DNA from 4 places in the Cupriavidus sp. 22TCCZM04-2 genome. Region 2 is predicted to be linked to each of the others. Evidence: predicted binding sites of a transcription regulator. Region 2 holds the regulator's gene; each other region holds the start of a gene.
What was found. The regulator sigma-54, encoded in region 2, starts transcription at its own class of promoters, with help from an activator protein. The targets are predictions, from matches to a motif close to TGGCANGNAANCTGCTTT.
Positions count from the first base shown of each region.

Region 1 (4,022 bases), on a different contig from region 2:
GGCATCGAGCTTGTTGCGCGTAAACTCGTCCAGCGCGCCAAAGGGCTCATCCATCAGCAGAAGGTCGGGTTGTACGGCCAGAGCGCGCGCGATCGACACACGCATCTGCATGCCGCCGGACAATTCGCGCGGGTACGCCTTTCCGAAGTGACCGAGGCCAACGAGCGCGAGGGCGCGCCGTACGCGCTCGTCGGCCTCCGCGCGCGGCATGCGGGCCAGATCGAGCGGCAGGCGCGCGTTGTCCGCCACGCTCGCCCATGGCATCAACGTTGCCTCCTGGAACACCATCGCGAACGTACGCCCTGGCGTGCCGATTCCCGCGGCGAGCGCAGGGCGGCCCCACCAGCGCACATGGCCAGCCGACGGTTGTTCAAGTCCGGCAAACAACTTGAGCAGCGTGCTCTTGCCGCAGCCGGACGGCCCGAGCAGTGAGACGAACTCGCCCGGCTGGATGGCTAGCCTGACCCGCTCGAGGGCCACGGTGCCGTTCGGATACGTCTTCTCGACCTGGTTGGCGAACAACGCCGGGGCATCGGCGGCACGCACGCCATCCAGCGGCGGCTGGCTTCCACCCCCTTGCGGGACGGCAGCAGTGCGACTGCTACGAAAGACGAGCGACATGGCGGCCTCCCCAATAGAACACAGATTCAGCAAGCAATGCGGTCTTCATGGCATCACCTTCAGGTCCTTGACAAACTGCGTGGTGTAGGCGCGCTTCCAGTCCACATCGGCCTTGAGCAACCCTACCTCGACCATGAAATCACGCGTCTTACGCCAGCGCGCGTCGGTCATCACGCCGATGCCCTGCGTGGCGGCGTCTCCGCCGGTGATCATGCGGAACTGCTTGAGCTTCTCGAGGCCATAGGCGATCTGGTCGTCCTTCATGTTCGGGTTGTCACGCTTGATGAGCGCGTTGGCGGGCGCCGGGTCGGCCAGGTAGCTCTTCCAGCCTTCCATCGAGGCACGCACGAAACGGGTGACCAGGTCCGGCCTTTCCTTGACGGTCTTCTCCATCGTCACGATGGTGGTGCCGTAGGGCGGGTAGCCATCATCGGCAAACAGGAAGAAGCGCGACTTCACGCCCGCCTTGTCGGCGCTGAACAGTTCCGACGACGCGTAGGCCTGCTGCGCGGCATTGGGATCGGCAAAGAATGGCTGCAGGTTGAACGTGTAGACGCGCGACTGCGATTCATCGAGCTTGTACTTGCCTCGCAGCCACGGCCACCAGGTCGTGCGTCCGGAGGTGGAGACCAGGATGGTGCGTGTCTTCAGGTCCGCCAGGCTCTTCACGTCTTCATGCGTCATCATGCCTTGCGGATCGGTCTGCATCGAGGCGCCGACCGTGGTGACAGGCACACCCTGCTCGACACTCTTGAGTACCTGCAGGTCATAGCCCATGAGGAAGTCTGCCTGGCCGCTGGCCAGGATCTGCATGCCGTTGACTTGCGGCCCGCCCATGCGGATCTGCACATCGAGGCCGTATTTCCTGTAGAGGCCGGTGGCAACGGCCTGGTAGAAGCCGCCGTGTTCGGCCTGGGCGTACCAGGAGGTGAGGAAAATGACCTTGTCGAGTGCAAAGGCGCTGGCGGACCAGCAGGTGGCGGCAATGGCTGCCAACCCGAGCAGGCGGCGGAGCAAGAGGCGAGGTGTCATGGCGGGGCGTGGTTTGAGCTGTCGTTCAACACGCCTGCGGTCGCGCCATGATGAGAGCCCGAGCGGTTCCATGGATGCCGGGCATGCGTCATGAAGGCACGGCCTCGGCCCGGACTACCGGACGCAGGCGCGGCTTTCAAGAGCAATTTCCGGCTGTCGCGCCGATGATCCGAAAAGCCGTCCGGCTCCTGGCGCGACAGTGAACGCTTCTACTCTCGCCCGTACTTCCGCAACTTCCATGCCATCTGCGGCGGTGCGAGAGGCCTGTGCATGGTTGCCGCCCCGGCCATGTCGGCACGCCATCGCTGTGCACGACATGCACGTTGGCGGTGCATCGGGATTTCCACTGGTGCGTCCACCGCGCAATTCCCCCTCTCCTGACTGGCCTCACCGCCTGGCGTGGACTTTGCATTGTCGCTGGCGAGAGTAGAAGCGTTCACCAGTCGCGCATGTGGTGCCGGCTGGCCGGGAATTGCTCTTGAAGTCGGAACAGGTCGGGCCGCAACGGCTTGGCTTGCTTACCTTCGGAGCTTCAAGACTGCACTGCCCGGATCGACTGCTCATGCTTCCGCGCGTTGCCTGCCGCTCCGGGTCCGACTCCCATCGACCTTCTTTCGCACGGAGCACACATGACTACGCTGACCGCCTCTCCTCATACGCTGACCGAACTCGACAAGGAAGCCCGCATGGGCGGCCGGGGTTCCGAGACCCATGCGCGTGAAGTCCGCCGTATCGACCTTTCCGACTTCGAGGCGCGCCGCCCGGAGATCACCGAAGCGCTGTGGGCAGCCGCCACCGATGTCGGCTTCTTCCAGCTCGTCAACCACGGCATCGACCTGGCGCAGGTCCAGGGAGCGTTCGAGATGGCACAGCGCTTCTTCGCCCTGCCGGACGCCGTCAAGGCGCAGTACCCCTTGCAGCGGGCACTGAACAGCGGCTGGGAGAGCAAGGCGCAGGTGCGACCGTCCACGGGCACACACGACCAGAAGGAGTCGTACCAGATCACGCTGCCGCACATGGCGCCGCTGTGGCCGACCGAAGACGAGCTGCCGGCGTTTCGCGCTGTCATGCTGACGTTCGAGGCGCAATGCTGGCAGGTCGGCATGCGCGTGCTGTCTTGCTTTGCCGAGAAGCTCGGCTTCGCGCGCGACTTCTTCACCCGCGCGCACGACCCGTCCCGACCCACCTACCAGAGCACGCTGCGCCTGCTGCACTACTTCCCGAGCGATCCCTCGGTGCCATCTGGACTGTGGCGCGCCGGCGCGCATACGGATTTCGACTGCCTGACGCTACTGTTCCAGCGCGCGGGCCAGGGCGGCCTGCAACTGTGTCCGGGCAAGGAGATGGAGGGCCAGGAATGGACCAGCATCGAGCCGGCGGATGACATCATCACCTGCAATATCGGGGACATGCTGATGCGCTGGAGCGATGACCAGTTGCCCTCCAATTTCCACCGCGTGCGCAACCCGCAGCCGCACGAATACCAGGGCTCGCGCTACAGCGTGGCCTTTTTCTGCCAGGCCAACCGCGACGTGATGATCGAAAGCCCGTCCGGCAAATACGCGCTGATCAGCGCGGAAGACTATCTGCGCCAGCGTGTAGCCGCCAACTTCCAGGCGACGATGTAAGGATCCGGGCAGCCACTGACGCAGCCGGTTCAGATGGGTAACTTCAACGATCGCCCGCTGACTGGGATAGCCGTCGGGACGGCGCCTGCGGAAGTCACCGCCCGCCGTGCGCTGCCTTCCGCATTGCTTCCAATATTCTCAACTTCTGAGTAAGTGATTAGGCTTTGTACCGGGGGATCCGCCACGGAAGATCATCACTCGCTATGTCAAGCGACTGACGGCAACCAAAGCACGAGTGAGCTACCACGCCTAGGAACGTGGCGACGCGCGAGCAGCTCACCGGTTTCAAGCGGCGTATAGGCTAAGCCATGGCGCGGTTTGCCTGACCGAGATCCACGCCATGACATCGTCAAACTGTATCAACCCGGAGATATCCGATACGTCAATTTTGGCCTGCAACGGAAGATTAGAAGCATAGGAAAGCAAAGGTAAGAAGGGCGACTGGGGAGCGATATTGCGGCCCGACGCCGAACACATTCCTCTTGGACCGGCTCCGCAGGGCGAGGAGCGGCCCCATGCCGGTTGCATCATTTGCACCATCACGGGTGGCCCCACAGTCCTGCGCTTATCACTTGTCTGATCCGCTCCCACTGCCATCATGTCCGAGCGAGCGCGGTAGATTCCAGTTGTAGCGAAGGGAGAGGTAACGCAGCGCGAAGCACGCCATCAAGGCGGTCCAGGTTCGCCCACTGGACACCCATCCCAGGCGCTCGCCGGACACCTCGATGACGGCACCCACCA
Region 1 covers NZ_JBYOJS010000021.1:86,214-90,235, forward strand. Annotated here, with positions in the region: gene AC3FKG_RS25050 (ABC transporter ATP-binding protein) at 1-621, opposite strand, end outside; gene AC3FKG_RS25055 (ABC transporter substrate-binding protein) at 667-1,653, opposite strand; gene AC3FKG_RS25060 (isopenicillin N synthase family dioxygenase) at 2,283-3,281, shown strand; gene AC3FKG_RS25065 (trimeric intracellular cation channel family protein) at 3,850-4,022, opposite strand, start outside.
Region 1: AC3FKG_RS25060 (isopenicillin N synthase family dioxygenase) is a predicted target of sigma-54. The motif match lies at 2,049-2,066, and genes of this name have one in related genera.

Region 2 (4,022 bases):
GTTGCTTCAGCCCCTTGATGCGCCCGTGCGGAATGGCCACGCCCGCGCCCAGACCGGTCGAACCCAGGGACTCGCGCGCGAACAGGTTGTCGGTCACGGTCGCCCGCGCCACGCCATGGTTGTTCTCGAATAGGAGCCCGGCTTGCTCGAATACACGCTTCTTGCTGGTGACGCTGACGTCGAGATTAATGTTGCCGGGTGGCAGCAGTTTGGCCAAACGATTCATGGGCGATGCGAGGATTTCAGTTAGCAGGCAGATCGGACTGCTCAGCCCGGAAACGAAGTGGGGCCGGGTTGCGGCCACGCCATGGCTTACCAAGCGTTCGGCCATTATAGAGCAGCGTCTCCCCTGTTCTTGTGCAATGCAGCGCCCTGTATGGCCTGGTCCGTGCTGGCGCCGCCACACCTGGGTACGGTGCTCGCGCCGGAGTCGCTACGCGCTATGTCTTGGAGAGCATACACCGTGCTGCGCCAGTTGCGAACACTTGTGTCCAGGACACGCGCAAGGCCAGGGCTACAGATGCAAAAAAGCCGCGCTACATGGCGCGGCTTGCTTTATCAGTCCTGTTTTCAGTGCCCAGCCTTGCGACTGGCAGGCTTGATTATTGCTGCTGTAGTTGAGCCTCGGCCATCTGGTACTTGACCGCTTCACGGTCGTGGCCTTGCACGCGATCCTTGTAGCGAATCACCTGGCGGTCCAGCTTGTCGACGAGTGCGTCGATGGCCGCATACAGGTCTTCGTGATGGGCTTCCACAAAAATGTCCTTGCCCCGAAGGTGCAAATTGATTTCCGCGTACTGACGCCTGTCCTTTTCCTTGTGATTGTCGACTGAGAGTAGCACGCTGACGCCAATGACTTGATCGAAATGCCTGACGATACGCTCCAGCTTCGTTTCCACGTACTCACGCAGCGGAGGCGTGATGTCCAGGTGGTGTCCACTGATCTTGAAGTTCATAGCGCTTCTCCTTCTGAAAGAGCTGCACCAGGCAGGCGGTGCAACTCGGCTACAAAGTCTTGCGGAGATTGACAGCAGGGATCTTCAGGGCTTCGCGATACTTGGCGACGGTACGGCGCGCGACAACGAAGCCTTGTTCACCCAGCAATTCGGCAATTCGGCTGTCGGAAAGAGGACTCCTCGGGTCTTCGGCTCCTATAAGTTGCTTGATCAAGGCGCGGATCGCCGTTGAAGAAGCCGCCCCACCGGTTTCGGTGGAAACGTGGCTGCCAAAAAAGTACTTCAGTTCGAAAGTACCCATCGGCGTTGCCATGTATTTATTGGTCGTCACCCGGGATATGGTTGACTCGTGTAATCCCAGTGTATCGGCAATCTCCCGCAAAACCAAGGGGCGCATCGCGATTTCCCCGTGCGTGAAGAAGTTCTTCTGACGCTCGACAATCGCCTGCGAAACTCGCAGGATCGTGTCGAACCTTTGCTGGATATTCTTGATCAGCCAGCGCGCTTCCTGCAGCTTTTGCTGCAGCCCCGCGGCACCGGATTCACCCTTGGCGCCGCGCAGGATCTGCGCGTACATGTCGTTGATGCGCAGGCGCGGCATCACATCCGGATTGAGCTGCGCGATCCAGCCGCCGCCGCTCTTGCGCACGAATACGTCAGGCACCACGAAGTCCGCTTCGGGGCGGCTGTATGCGTGGCCTGGGTAGGGCGCGAGCGAGCGGATCAGTTCATGCGCGGCCTTGAGCGCCGCTTCATCCACCTGCAGTGCTTTTTTCAGGCGCGTGTAATCGCGTACGGCAAGCAGTTCAAGGTGATGGTTGACGATCGAGAGCGCCAGTTCGCGCTGCGGATGCTGCAGCCGGCGCAGCTGCAGGCTCAGGCATTCGGCCGCGTTGCGCGCGCCCACGCCGGGCGGGTCGAAGCTTTGCAGCAGCGTGAGGATCGCCTGCAGTTCGTCGACCTCGAATTCGAGTTCCTCGGGCAACTCGGAGCAAATCTCGTCGAGCGACGCGCTCAGGTAGCCATCGTCGTCGAGCGATTCGATCAGGAAGATCGCCAGGCCCTTGTCGCGAGTCGAGATCTTCAGCGGCGCGAGCTGCTCCATCAGGTGTTCGCGCAGGGTGGGTTCGGCGTCGCGCAGCTGCATGGGCGTCTTCTCGTCGTCCTCGCCCTGCGGGCGCCGCGCGAAATCGTCCAGGCTCCAGTCGCTGCCGTAATCCTCGCTACCGCTGTCGCTATAGCTCTCATCCTCGCTGCCCGGGCTGCTGGGGTTCGCGTCGCTGTTGCCCTGCGGTTCGGCCGGTGCGGGCGCGGGTGCGCTCTGCAGGTTGACCGAGCCATCGGCCGCCACGCGCAGCGGGCTGTCGATCCAGTCGTTTTCGCGCTCCAGCAGCGGGTTTTCCGTCAAGGCCTGCTCGACTTCCTGCTGCAGCTCAAGCGTAGAAAGTTGCAGCAGCCGGATCGACTGCTGCAGTTGCGGCGTGAGTGCCAGATGTTGGGAGAGACGGAGCTGTAGCGACGGTTTCATGCGACCTATTCTATGCGCATCCAACCGATGTTGGAACGGAAATTGCTATCGCTGATGCTGCCTGATCGTCTCTGCCAAGCCCACCTGCCGCCCCCGGCTTCACATGCGGAAGTTCTCGCCCAGGTAGACGCGGCGCACCGACTCGTTGGCGATGATTTCGTCGGGCTGGCCCGATGCGAGTACGGTGCCTTCGCTGATGATGTACGCGTGGTCGCAGATGCCAAGCGTCTCGCGCACGTTGTGGTCGGTGATCAGTACGCCGATGTTGCGTGCCTTCAGGAAGCTGACGATGCGCTGGATTTCGCCGACGGCGATCGGATCCACGCCGGCGAACGGTTCATCAAGCAGGATGAAGCGCGGCGAGGACGCCAGCGCGCGGGCGATTTCCACGCGGCGGCGCTCGCCGCCCGACAGCGACAGCGCGGGGTTGTTGCGCAGGTGGGCGATCTGCAGGTCGTCCAGCAGCGTATCGAGGCGGCTGTCGATCTCGGCCTTAGGCAGCGGCTTGCCGTTGACCAGCTGCAGCTCCAGCACCGCGCGGATGTTCTCTTCCACATTGAGCTTGCGGAACACCGACGCTTCCTGCGGCAGGTAGGACAGGCCCATGCGCGCGCGCTCGTGGATGGCCAGGCCGCTTATGTGCTGGCCGTCGAGCACGATATCGCCCTCGTCCAGCGCGACGAGGCCCACGATCATGTAGAACGACGTGGTCTTGCCCGCGCCATTGGGGCCGAGCAGGCCCACCACCTCGCCGCTCTTCACCTCGAGCGACACGTCCTTCACCACCGTGCGAGACCCGTAGCGCTTCTTCAGGTGGCGCACGACCATCGTGCTGCTGTCGGCACGGGCGTCGGGAGCGGCGGAAGCGGGCGTGGGGGCGAGCATTGCGGTATCGGTCATGGTGGCGGTGATGCGTTCGGGCGCGTGATTCAGGGCTTGCTGGACGGCGCGGGTGCCGACCTCAAGTCGAGGGGCGGGCTGGCGGCCGCACCGCTGGCCTCCTGGCGCGGCGAGAGCACGGCGCGCACGCGTCCCGACGGATTGCCGGCCGACGTGTTGTCGCCGCCGCCGGCGGCGGTGTAGAACTCGTTGCGGCTGTCATAGGTCAGGACCGCGCCGCGGATCTCGTCGACCAGCTTGGCGCCCTGCAGCCGCGCCATGCGCGCGTGGCCGATCAGCTTGGACAGTTCCTGCTTGCCGTCGTATTCGATGCGGTCGCCCCAGCCGTCCATGTACTCGTCCACGCCTTCACGCTTCTGGCGGATATAGGCCTGCTTGCCGCCCTTGGCCGTGGCCACCGCGTACTGGTAGCCCTCGGGGTCGGTGCGGATCTCGGCCGCATCCGACTTCAGCACCATGGTGCCCTTGGTCAGGACCACGTTGCCGGTCAGCGTGTAGATCTGCTTGACGTCGTCGTAGCTGGCGTTGTCGGCTTCCAGGACCAGCGGTTTGTCCCGGTCCGCGCGTTCGGCATGGGCGCCCAGCGGCGCCAGCGCGGCAATCGCGGTGGCCACGGCCAGCAGCAGCGGGGCGGCGCG
Region 2 covers NZ_JBYOJS010000004.1:244,154-248,175, reverse strand. Annotated here, with positions in the region: gene AC3FKG_RS09060 (PTS sugar transporter subunit IIA) at 1-226, opposite strand, end outside; gene hpf (ribosome hibernation-promoting factor, HPF/YfiA family) at 603-956, opposite strand; gene AC3FKG_RS09050 (RNA polymerase factor sigma-54) at 1,006-2,484, opposite strand; gene lptB (LPS export ABC transporter ATP-binding protein) at 2,584-3,384, opposite strand; gene lptA (lipopolysaccharide transport periplasmic protein LptA) at 3,414-4,022, opposite strand, start outside.

Region 3 (4,022 bases), on a different contig from region 2:
CACCTTCCACGTGCGCACGCCCACGCAGGCGGCCATGGTGCGGTTCTGCGTGGTGGCGCGCACGAACAGGCCAAGGCGCGTACGATTGAGCACGGCCCAGGCAACGGCCACTACGGCCAGCGCGAACAGGATGATGACGATGCGGTTGTACGGGATCACCAGGCCCGGCATCCATTCGACGCCGCCGCTCATCCAGGCCGGGTTGGCCACTTCCACGTTCTGCGCGCCGAACAGCGTGCGCACGGCCTGCATCAGCAGCAGGCTCACGCCGAACGTGGCCAACAGCGTCTCCAGCGGACGGCCATAGAGATGGCGCAGCACCAGGCGTTCCAGCACGAAACCGACGATACCCGCGGCGAGGAACGAGACCGGCAGCGCTGCGGGCAGATACCAGTCGAACGCGCCGGGCGCGTAGGTGCGGAACAGCGTCTGCACGACGTAGGTGGCATACGCGCCGATCATCAGGAACTCGCCGTGCGCCATGTTGATGACGCCGATCAGGCCATAGGTGATCGCCAGGCCCAGCGCCGCCAGCAGCAGCACGCTACCCAGGCTCAGGCCGGCGAACAGGTTGCCGATCAGGTCGGCGCGGCGCTGGTCGCTGCGCAATGCATCGAGTGCCTGCTGCGCGGCCACGCGTACTTCGACATCCGGTTCGCGGTACTTGCCATCGCTGCCCCGTTCGACCAAGGGCGCCAGCTTCTGGCGGCTTTGCGGATTGCTGTCGCGGCCCAGGATGCCAATGGCCTCGAGCCGCGCGTCACGCTGTGCCTTGTCGCCGGCGTTCGTCTCCTCGGCCAGCACGGTGGTGGCCCAGATCACGTCCAGCCGTGCGCGCAGGCCGGGATCGGCCTCCACCTTGCGCGCGGCTTCCACGCCGGCGCGCGAGGCACTTTCGGGCTGGTCGTACAGCGTATTGATGGCCTGCGAGCGCACCGCGATATCGGGCGACTGCAACTGCAGACCGCTCGCGGCGCTGTCCACGATGGCGCGCAGGCTGTTGTTCAGGGTCAGCGATTCCAGCTCGCCGGCCTTGACCGTGACCGGCTTGCCGGTGATCGCATCGACGGTCTTGTCGCCTTCCTGGCGCACCATGCCCACCGACGGGGCGTACTGAAGCGAATCGTCCTGCAGCGCCTTGAGGATGGGGCCGGCCTGCTCGGGAGGAGCCTTGGCCAGCGCGGACAGGGCCGCGGTCTTGGCATCGAAATCGTCCTCGGCCAATGGCTTGAGGTCGGCCTGCGTCAGTGCGCCTGCGGCGGCCGCCCATAGCGGCGCGGCAAGCAGCAGCGCAGCCAGCATGGCGCGCAGCCATGATATGGCGATCTTCGGTAACGATTGGGACATAGGTGCTGGCGAATGAGCGGCGCGTGGTCGCGACCTGTTTTCTCTTGGATCAGGAGACCGGCAGGGACGCGCACCGCCGGCCACGAAGAGCCGGCGATGCACGCCTGCCAGGGTGTGGCACGCTGCCTTACATCACCTTGTCCGGCTTCCCTTCGTTGCCGGAGATGAACGGGCTCCACGGCTGCGCGCGGATGGGCTTGGCGGTCTTCCACACCACGGTGAACTGCCCGTCGCCCTTCACTTCGCCGATCATCACCGGCTTGAACAGGTGATGGTTGTCGCCCATGGTCAGCGTGAAGCCGTCCGGCGCCTTGAAGGTCTGGCCATACATGGCCGCGCGCACCTTGTCGGGATCGGTCGTGCCGGCCTTCTTCACGGCCTGTGCCCACATATGGATGCCGACATAGGTGGCCTCCATCGGGTCATTGGTCACCCGCTTGTCGCCGCCGGGCAGGTTGTTCGCCTTGACCCAGGCTGCCCACTGCTTCTTGAACGCTTCGTTCTCGGGGTTCTTGACCGACATGAAGTAGTTCCATGCGGCCAGGTGACCCACCAGCGGCTTGGTATCGATGCCGCGCAGTTCTTCTTCGCCCACGGAGAAGGCCACCACCGGCACGTCCTTGGCCTTCAGGCCCGCATTGCCGAGTTCCTTGTAGAACGGCACGTTGGAGTCGCCGTTGATGGTGGAGATCACGGCGGTCTTGCCGCCCTGCGAGAACTTCTTGATGTTGGCGACGATGGTCTGGTAGTCGCTATGGCCGAACGGGGTGTAGACCTCTTCGATATCCTTGTCGGCCACGCCCTTGCTCTTCAGGAACGCGCGCAGGATCTTGTTGGTGGTGCGCGGATAGACGTAGTCGGTGCCGAGCAGGAAGAAACGCTTGGCGCCGCCGCCTTCCTTGCTCATCAGGTACTCGACCGCCGGAATGGCCTGCTGGTTGGGTGCTGCGCCGGTGTAGAAGACGTTCTTGGACATCTCCTCGCCTTCATACTGCACCGGGTAGAACAGCAGCGAGTTCAGCTCTTCATAGACCGGCAGCACGGACTTGCGCGACACCGAAGTCCAGCAGCCGAACGTGACCGCAACCTTGTCCTTGGTGATCAGCTGGCGCGCCTTCTCGGCGAACAGCGGCCAGTTCGACGCCGGATCCACGACCACCGGCTCCAGCTTGCGGCCGAGCACGCCACCGCTCTTGTTGATCTCGTCGATGGTCATCAGCGCGACGTCCTTGAGCGACGTCTCCGAGATGGCCATGGTGCCGGACAACGAATGCAGGATGCCGATCTTGATCGGGTCCTTGGACTGCGCCATCGCCAGCGGGCTCGCGCCGATCATGGCCGCGGCGGCTACCGCCGACAGCTTCAGCATGTCACGTCGTTTCATTGCAGCTCCCAGTTTGTCGTTTGGTTACGGGACTCAACGCTCCCCGGGTGGTGCATCCGCAACTACCGTGCCATGGCTCGCCAGGACATCGACGGATGGCCAGACGCCGCCGGGGCGACCGGCAAGAGACAATTCCAGGGAGATACCGCGCGAAAGCACCATGCTGGTGCCGGACGGGAACGAACGAGACGCACCGCGCGCGTGCACGGCGCAATCGGGTGCAAGCGAGGCCGAGGGCACGCCGGCGCCGAAAATGGGAAGGCGCCGGGAGGAATGCCGCGCCACGGTGCGCGATGCACCGCCACAAACAAGAACGGGGCCCGAAGGCCCCGTTGTCTATCGTCCAGAGACGATTACTTCATCATCCACGGCATCATGTTCGCGTTCATGTTGTGCATGATCCAGAGCGAGCCGGCCAGCACGATGAACAGGATCAGCAGCGTGAACAGGAACGACATCACGTTCCAGCGCTGTTCCTTCGAACCATCCATATGGAGGAAGTACTTCAGGTGCACGACGACCTGCACCGCGGCCATGCCGAGGATGATCAGCAGGGTCGTGCCGCGGTCCATGGTGCCGTCCATCACGATCTTGAACGGGATGACGGTCAGGATCACCGCCAGCACGAAGCCGATCACATAGGACTTGAAGCTGCTGTGGCCGTGCGACTCGGCGTGGGCCGATGCTGCGTGTTGCTGAGCCATTTACATTGCCCCCATCAGGTAGACCACGGTGAAGACGCCGATCCACACGACGTCCAGGAAGTGCCAGAACAGGCTGAGGCAGTTCAGGCGCTTGGACATGGTCGGGGTCAGGCCCTTCTTGCTGACTTGCCACATCAGGACCAGCATCCACACCATGCCGCTTGCGACGTGCAGGCCGTGGGTGCCCACCAGCGTGAAGAACGACGACAGGAACGCGCTGCGGCTGGGGCCGGCGCCTTCGGCGATCAGGTGATGGAATTCATTGATTTCCATGTACATGAACGCGGCGCCCAGCGCGAACGTGATAGCCAGCCAGACCAGCACCCGCACTTTCGAGCGGTTCTGCAGCGAGATCATCGCGAAGCCGTACGTGATCGACGAGAACAGCAGGATGAAGGTCTCGGTCAGCACGTAGTTGAGCTCGAACAGCTCCTTGCCCGACGGGCCACCCGCCACTTCGCCGCGCAGGACGGCGAACGCGGCGAACAGGCACGCGAACAGGATGCAGTCGCTCATCAGGTACAGCCAGAAACCAAAGATGGTGTTCTCGCTGGTGTCGTGGTGCGCGTGGTCGTGCGTGTCGTCAT
Region 3 covers NZ_JBYOJS010000003.1:147,581-151,602, reverse strand. Annotated here, with positions in the region: gene urtB (urea ABC transporter permease subunit UrtB) at 1-1,347, opposite strand, end outside; gene urtA (urea ABC transporter substrate-binding protein) at 1,475-2,731, opposite strand; gene cyoD (cytochrome o ubiquinol oxidase subunit IV) at 3,085-3,435, opposite strand; gene cyoC (cytochrome o ubiquinol oxidase subunit III) at 3,436-4,022, opposite strand, start outside.
Region 3: urtA (urea ABC transporter substrate-binding protein) is a predicted target of sigma-54. The motif match lies at 2,787-2,804, and genes of this name have one in related genera.

Region 4 (4,022 bases), on a different contig from region 2:
CTTCAGGCCCAGTTTCTGGCGGGTTGCTTCGGCTACGCGCAGGCACAGGTCGACCGCATAGCCGGCCGGCTTGCCCTTGTCATCGGCGAACGAGAACGGCAGTGCGGACTCGCGATAGCCGAGCACGATGGTGCCGCTGTCGCGGATCTTGTCGAGCACCGGACTTTCGGCGCGGGCGCCGAGCGGGGCGAGTGTGGCCAGCGACAGCAGCAGGGCGGTCAGGGGACGGAACAGCTTGCGAGGAGCGAACGAGCGGGCGAACGACATAGGGTGCGGGGAAGGCGTAGTCACGCCAGTTGCAGCAAAACCGGAAGGGTATACCCGCGCTCTGCCTGGAGGAACGACAACTTTTTCATAAGCAAATGCTTCGCCGTTAAGACATTGAACATGGCGATTCCGAAAAAGGCATACCTCGGTGATTTGTGTAACGATTACTCAAATTGTGACAAATGAGGCGCAAACAGATGCCGGGAAGGCGGTAAAATCGCCCCCATCGCATTTGTAACGTTCTTATAACAATCAATGAGCCCCCGTCCTTCGCGCCTCGCGTGCATTGACGCCCTCAAGGCCGTCAGCTCGCAACTGATCGTGCTCCATCACCTGGCGTTCTACGGCCCCATGTCCGATTCGGCCTATTCGCTGGCGCCGGATGTCCTTGACTGGCTGTCGCAATACGCCCGCATCGCGGTGCAGGTCTTCCTGGTGGTGAGCGGTTTCCTGGCGGCACGCAGCCTTGCGCCACAGGGCAGGCTGGTGATCCGGCAGCATCCGTTGACCGCGGTCTGGCGCCGCTACCAGAAGCTGGTCACGCCGTATGCGGCGGCGATCCTGGTCAGCATTGCGGGGGCTGCCATTGCGCGGACGTGGATGGTCCATGACTCGATCCCCGCGCCGCCGCACCTGATGCAGTTCCTTGCCCATGTGCTGCTGCTCCATAACGTGCTGGATGTCGATGCCTTGTCGGCGGGCGTCTGGTACGTGGCGATCGACCTGCAGCTGTTCGCGCTGCTGGTGACGGCGCTGTGGCTGGCGCGCAGCGTGTCGGGCCAGGGTGCCCAGGCGGGCGTGGTCGTGGTGTCGGCTCTGGCGGTGGCCTCGTTGTTCTGGTTCAACCGCGATGCCGGGTGGGATATCTGGGCGGTGTATTTCTTCGGTGCCTACGGCATGGGCACGCTGGCGTACTGGGCCTCCAATGCCGAACGGTCGGCCATTCCGCTCCTGTTGCTGGGGGCGCTTGGGCTCGCGGCACTGATCGTCGATTTCCGGCTGCGGATCGCGGTGGCGCTGGCCACGGCATTGCTGCTGGCGGTGGCCAGGCGCGGCGGCTGGCTTGAAAGCTGGCCGCGCGCGGCGGTGGTGGGCTTCTTTGGCCGGATCTCCTATTCGGTGTTCCTTGTGCATTTCCCGGTCTGCCTGATTGTGAACGCGGTGGTTTCCCGCCTGGCGCCGGGGAACCCGGTGCTCAACGCGCTGGGCATGCTGTTCGCCTGGCTGGCGAGCAATGTTGCCGGAACCTTGTTTTACCGCTATGTAGAAAGTGCCAGTCCGTTCGCCGCGCTGCGTGCGCTCGTGCCGGGCGGCCGCCGTGGCGCGCCGAAGGAATCGACCACCTGACCCTGGGGCCGGACCGCCGCACTCCCGCGCGGACCGCAACGGACATCAGCGGCACGTAGCCATCCCGGCACGTGCCGCTTTTTCGTGGTGCGTGCGCGCCGCGCGCGGCGATACCGCTTGCCCGTTCATGGTGCGGCGCGCGACCGTTGCCCGCGTGCGACGGCCCACGCAAGGGACGGCAACGGGCATTGGGGATGGCATGAAGATTGCCTAGTATGGAAGCGTAAACCTGACCGTTTGGTCAGGATTCCATCATGGAATCGAGGGCTGTCATGTCCGACCATATCGTCCTGACTTCGCACGCGCGCCGCGACAAACCGGCCGAGCCGATTCACTGGGGAGCGCCAACGGCAGCGGAACGCGGCCCGGTGATTGCGAGCCTGACGGACCCCGAGCGGCGCAATGTGATTGGCACGCATTCGGGCGCCTATGCCATCTACCGGGCGCTGGCCGTGGCTTCGGGCCGCCTTCAGCGCGACCACCGGCCGGACCTGACCGATACCGCGCCGGCCGAGGCAATCGGCCCGCACCCGCAGTGGGCGGATGCGGACAAGATTGTCTCGCTCGACCCATGGGGCCATCTCGTTTCCAGTGTCTTTGCCGACCGTATCGCCGCGGGCGTGGACATCCGCCCGACCATCGCCGTGACGCGCGCGCACATCAACATGCCGGAGCTGGCCTCGGCGATTGCGGCGGGGCGGCTCAGGCCTGATGGCGACATCCTCCACGCCAACGGCGACGTGAAGGTCACCAAGGCGGCAGTGGATCCGGTCTGGTACCTGCCCGGGCTCGCGCGCCGTTTCGATATCAAGGAAACCGTGCTGCGGCGCAGCCTGTTCGAGCAGACCAGCGGCATGTTCCCCGAGCTGGTGACGCGGCCCGACCTGAAGGTATTCCTGCCGCCGATCGGCGGCATGACGCTCTATTTCTTCGGCGATATCGCCAAGCTCGGCAAGCCCGACACCCACGTGGCCTGCCGCGTGCATGACGAGTGCAACGGCTCGGACGTGTTCGGCTCCGACATCTGCACCTGCCGCCCCTACCTCGCGCATGGCATTGAGGTTTGCATCGACATGGCCCAGCAAGGGGGCGTAGGCTTGGTGGTCTATAACCGGAAGGAAGGACGCGCGCTGGGCGAGGTGACCAAGTTCCTGGTCTATAACGCCCGCAAGCGCCAGGTCGGCGGCGACCGCGCCGAGACCTACTTCGCGCGCACCGAGTGCGTGGCCGGTGTGCAGGACATGCGCTTCCAGGAACTGATGCCGGATGTCTTCCACTGGCTCGGTATCCGGCGCATCGACCGCTGGGCGTCGATGAGCAACATGAAGCACGGTGCGCTGGTGGCCCAGGGTATTGAAGTGGTCGAGCAGGTGGCCATACCCGAAGCACTGATCCCGGCGGACGCGCGCGTGGAAATCGACGCCAAGGTGGCGGCCGGCTATTTCACGCACTACACGCCGCCTGACGCCAACGAACTCGCCCTGGCAAAGGGCAGGGGGTTGAACGAATGAGCACGTATCCCGAAGCGGACCGGCCGGGCGGATCGACCGACGGCCACGGCAGCGGCTGGTACAGTCCGGTGCCGGCGGGGCATCCGGCTGCAGCGCTGCTTTGTGCCGAGGCGGTCCGCACGCATTGCGCGGCCGTCACCGAGCACGTGGCGGCCGGCCAGTCCGAACTGTTCACCTGGCATCCCGACCGGGTCCATGCGATCGCGGACTATGTCGCCAGCACCATCCGCCAGCGCTATCCGGACCTGCGCGTGCCGTACCACAGCCGCTGGCGCCACTTCGAAAGCGGCGGCTCCGGCGAGCGGCTCGACCGCTGGCAGATCCTGTGCGAGCGCGCCGCGCTGAGCGGCCCCGAGCACCGCGAGGACCGCGCCCGGATCGGCATCGACCTGGTCATTCCCAGCGTGCTGCTGGATGCCGGTGCCGGCCCCGACTGGCGCTACCGCGATCCGGCCAGCGACCTGATCCTGACCCGCTCGGAAGGGCTCGGCGTGGCCAGCTTCGACCTGTTCGCGCGCGGCGGCTTTTCGGCCGAGCCGGGCGATCCGCTGCGCGCCGATGCCGAGCGGCTGATGCGCATCGACGCCTCGACCATCGCCACGGCCTTCCAGGTTGCACAGCACAATCCGCTGGTGGGCCTGGAAGGGCGCGCCGGGCTGCTGCGCCGCCTGGGTGAAGTCATGCAGGCCACGCCAGCCGTGTTCGGCTCGCCGGCGCGCCTGGGCAACCTGTTCGACTACCTGAAGGCCAATGCGGTCGATGACCGTATCGAGGCGAGCTTCATCCTGAGGACGCTGCTGGTGGCGCTCGGTCCGGTCTGGCCGGGGCGGGTGGTGCTGGAGGGGGTCTCGCTCGGCGATACCTGGCGGCATCCGGCCGCCCCCGGCGGGCTGGTGC
Region 4 covers NZ_JBYOJS010000008.1:233,075-237,096, reverse strand. Annotated here, with positions in the region: gene AC3FKG_RS14840 (amino acid ABC transporter substrate-binding protein) at 1-267, opposite strand, end outside; gene AC3FKG_RS14835 (acyltransferase family protein) at 523-1,614, shown strand; gene AC3FKG_RS14830 (GTP cyclohydrolase II) at 1,887-3,125, shown strand; gene AC3FKG_RS14825 (URC4/urg3 family protein) at 3,122-4,022, shown strand, end outside.
Region 4: AC3FKG_RS14830 (GTP cyclohydrolase II) is a predicted target of sigma-54. The motif match lies at 1,810-1,827, and genes of this name have one in related genera.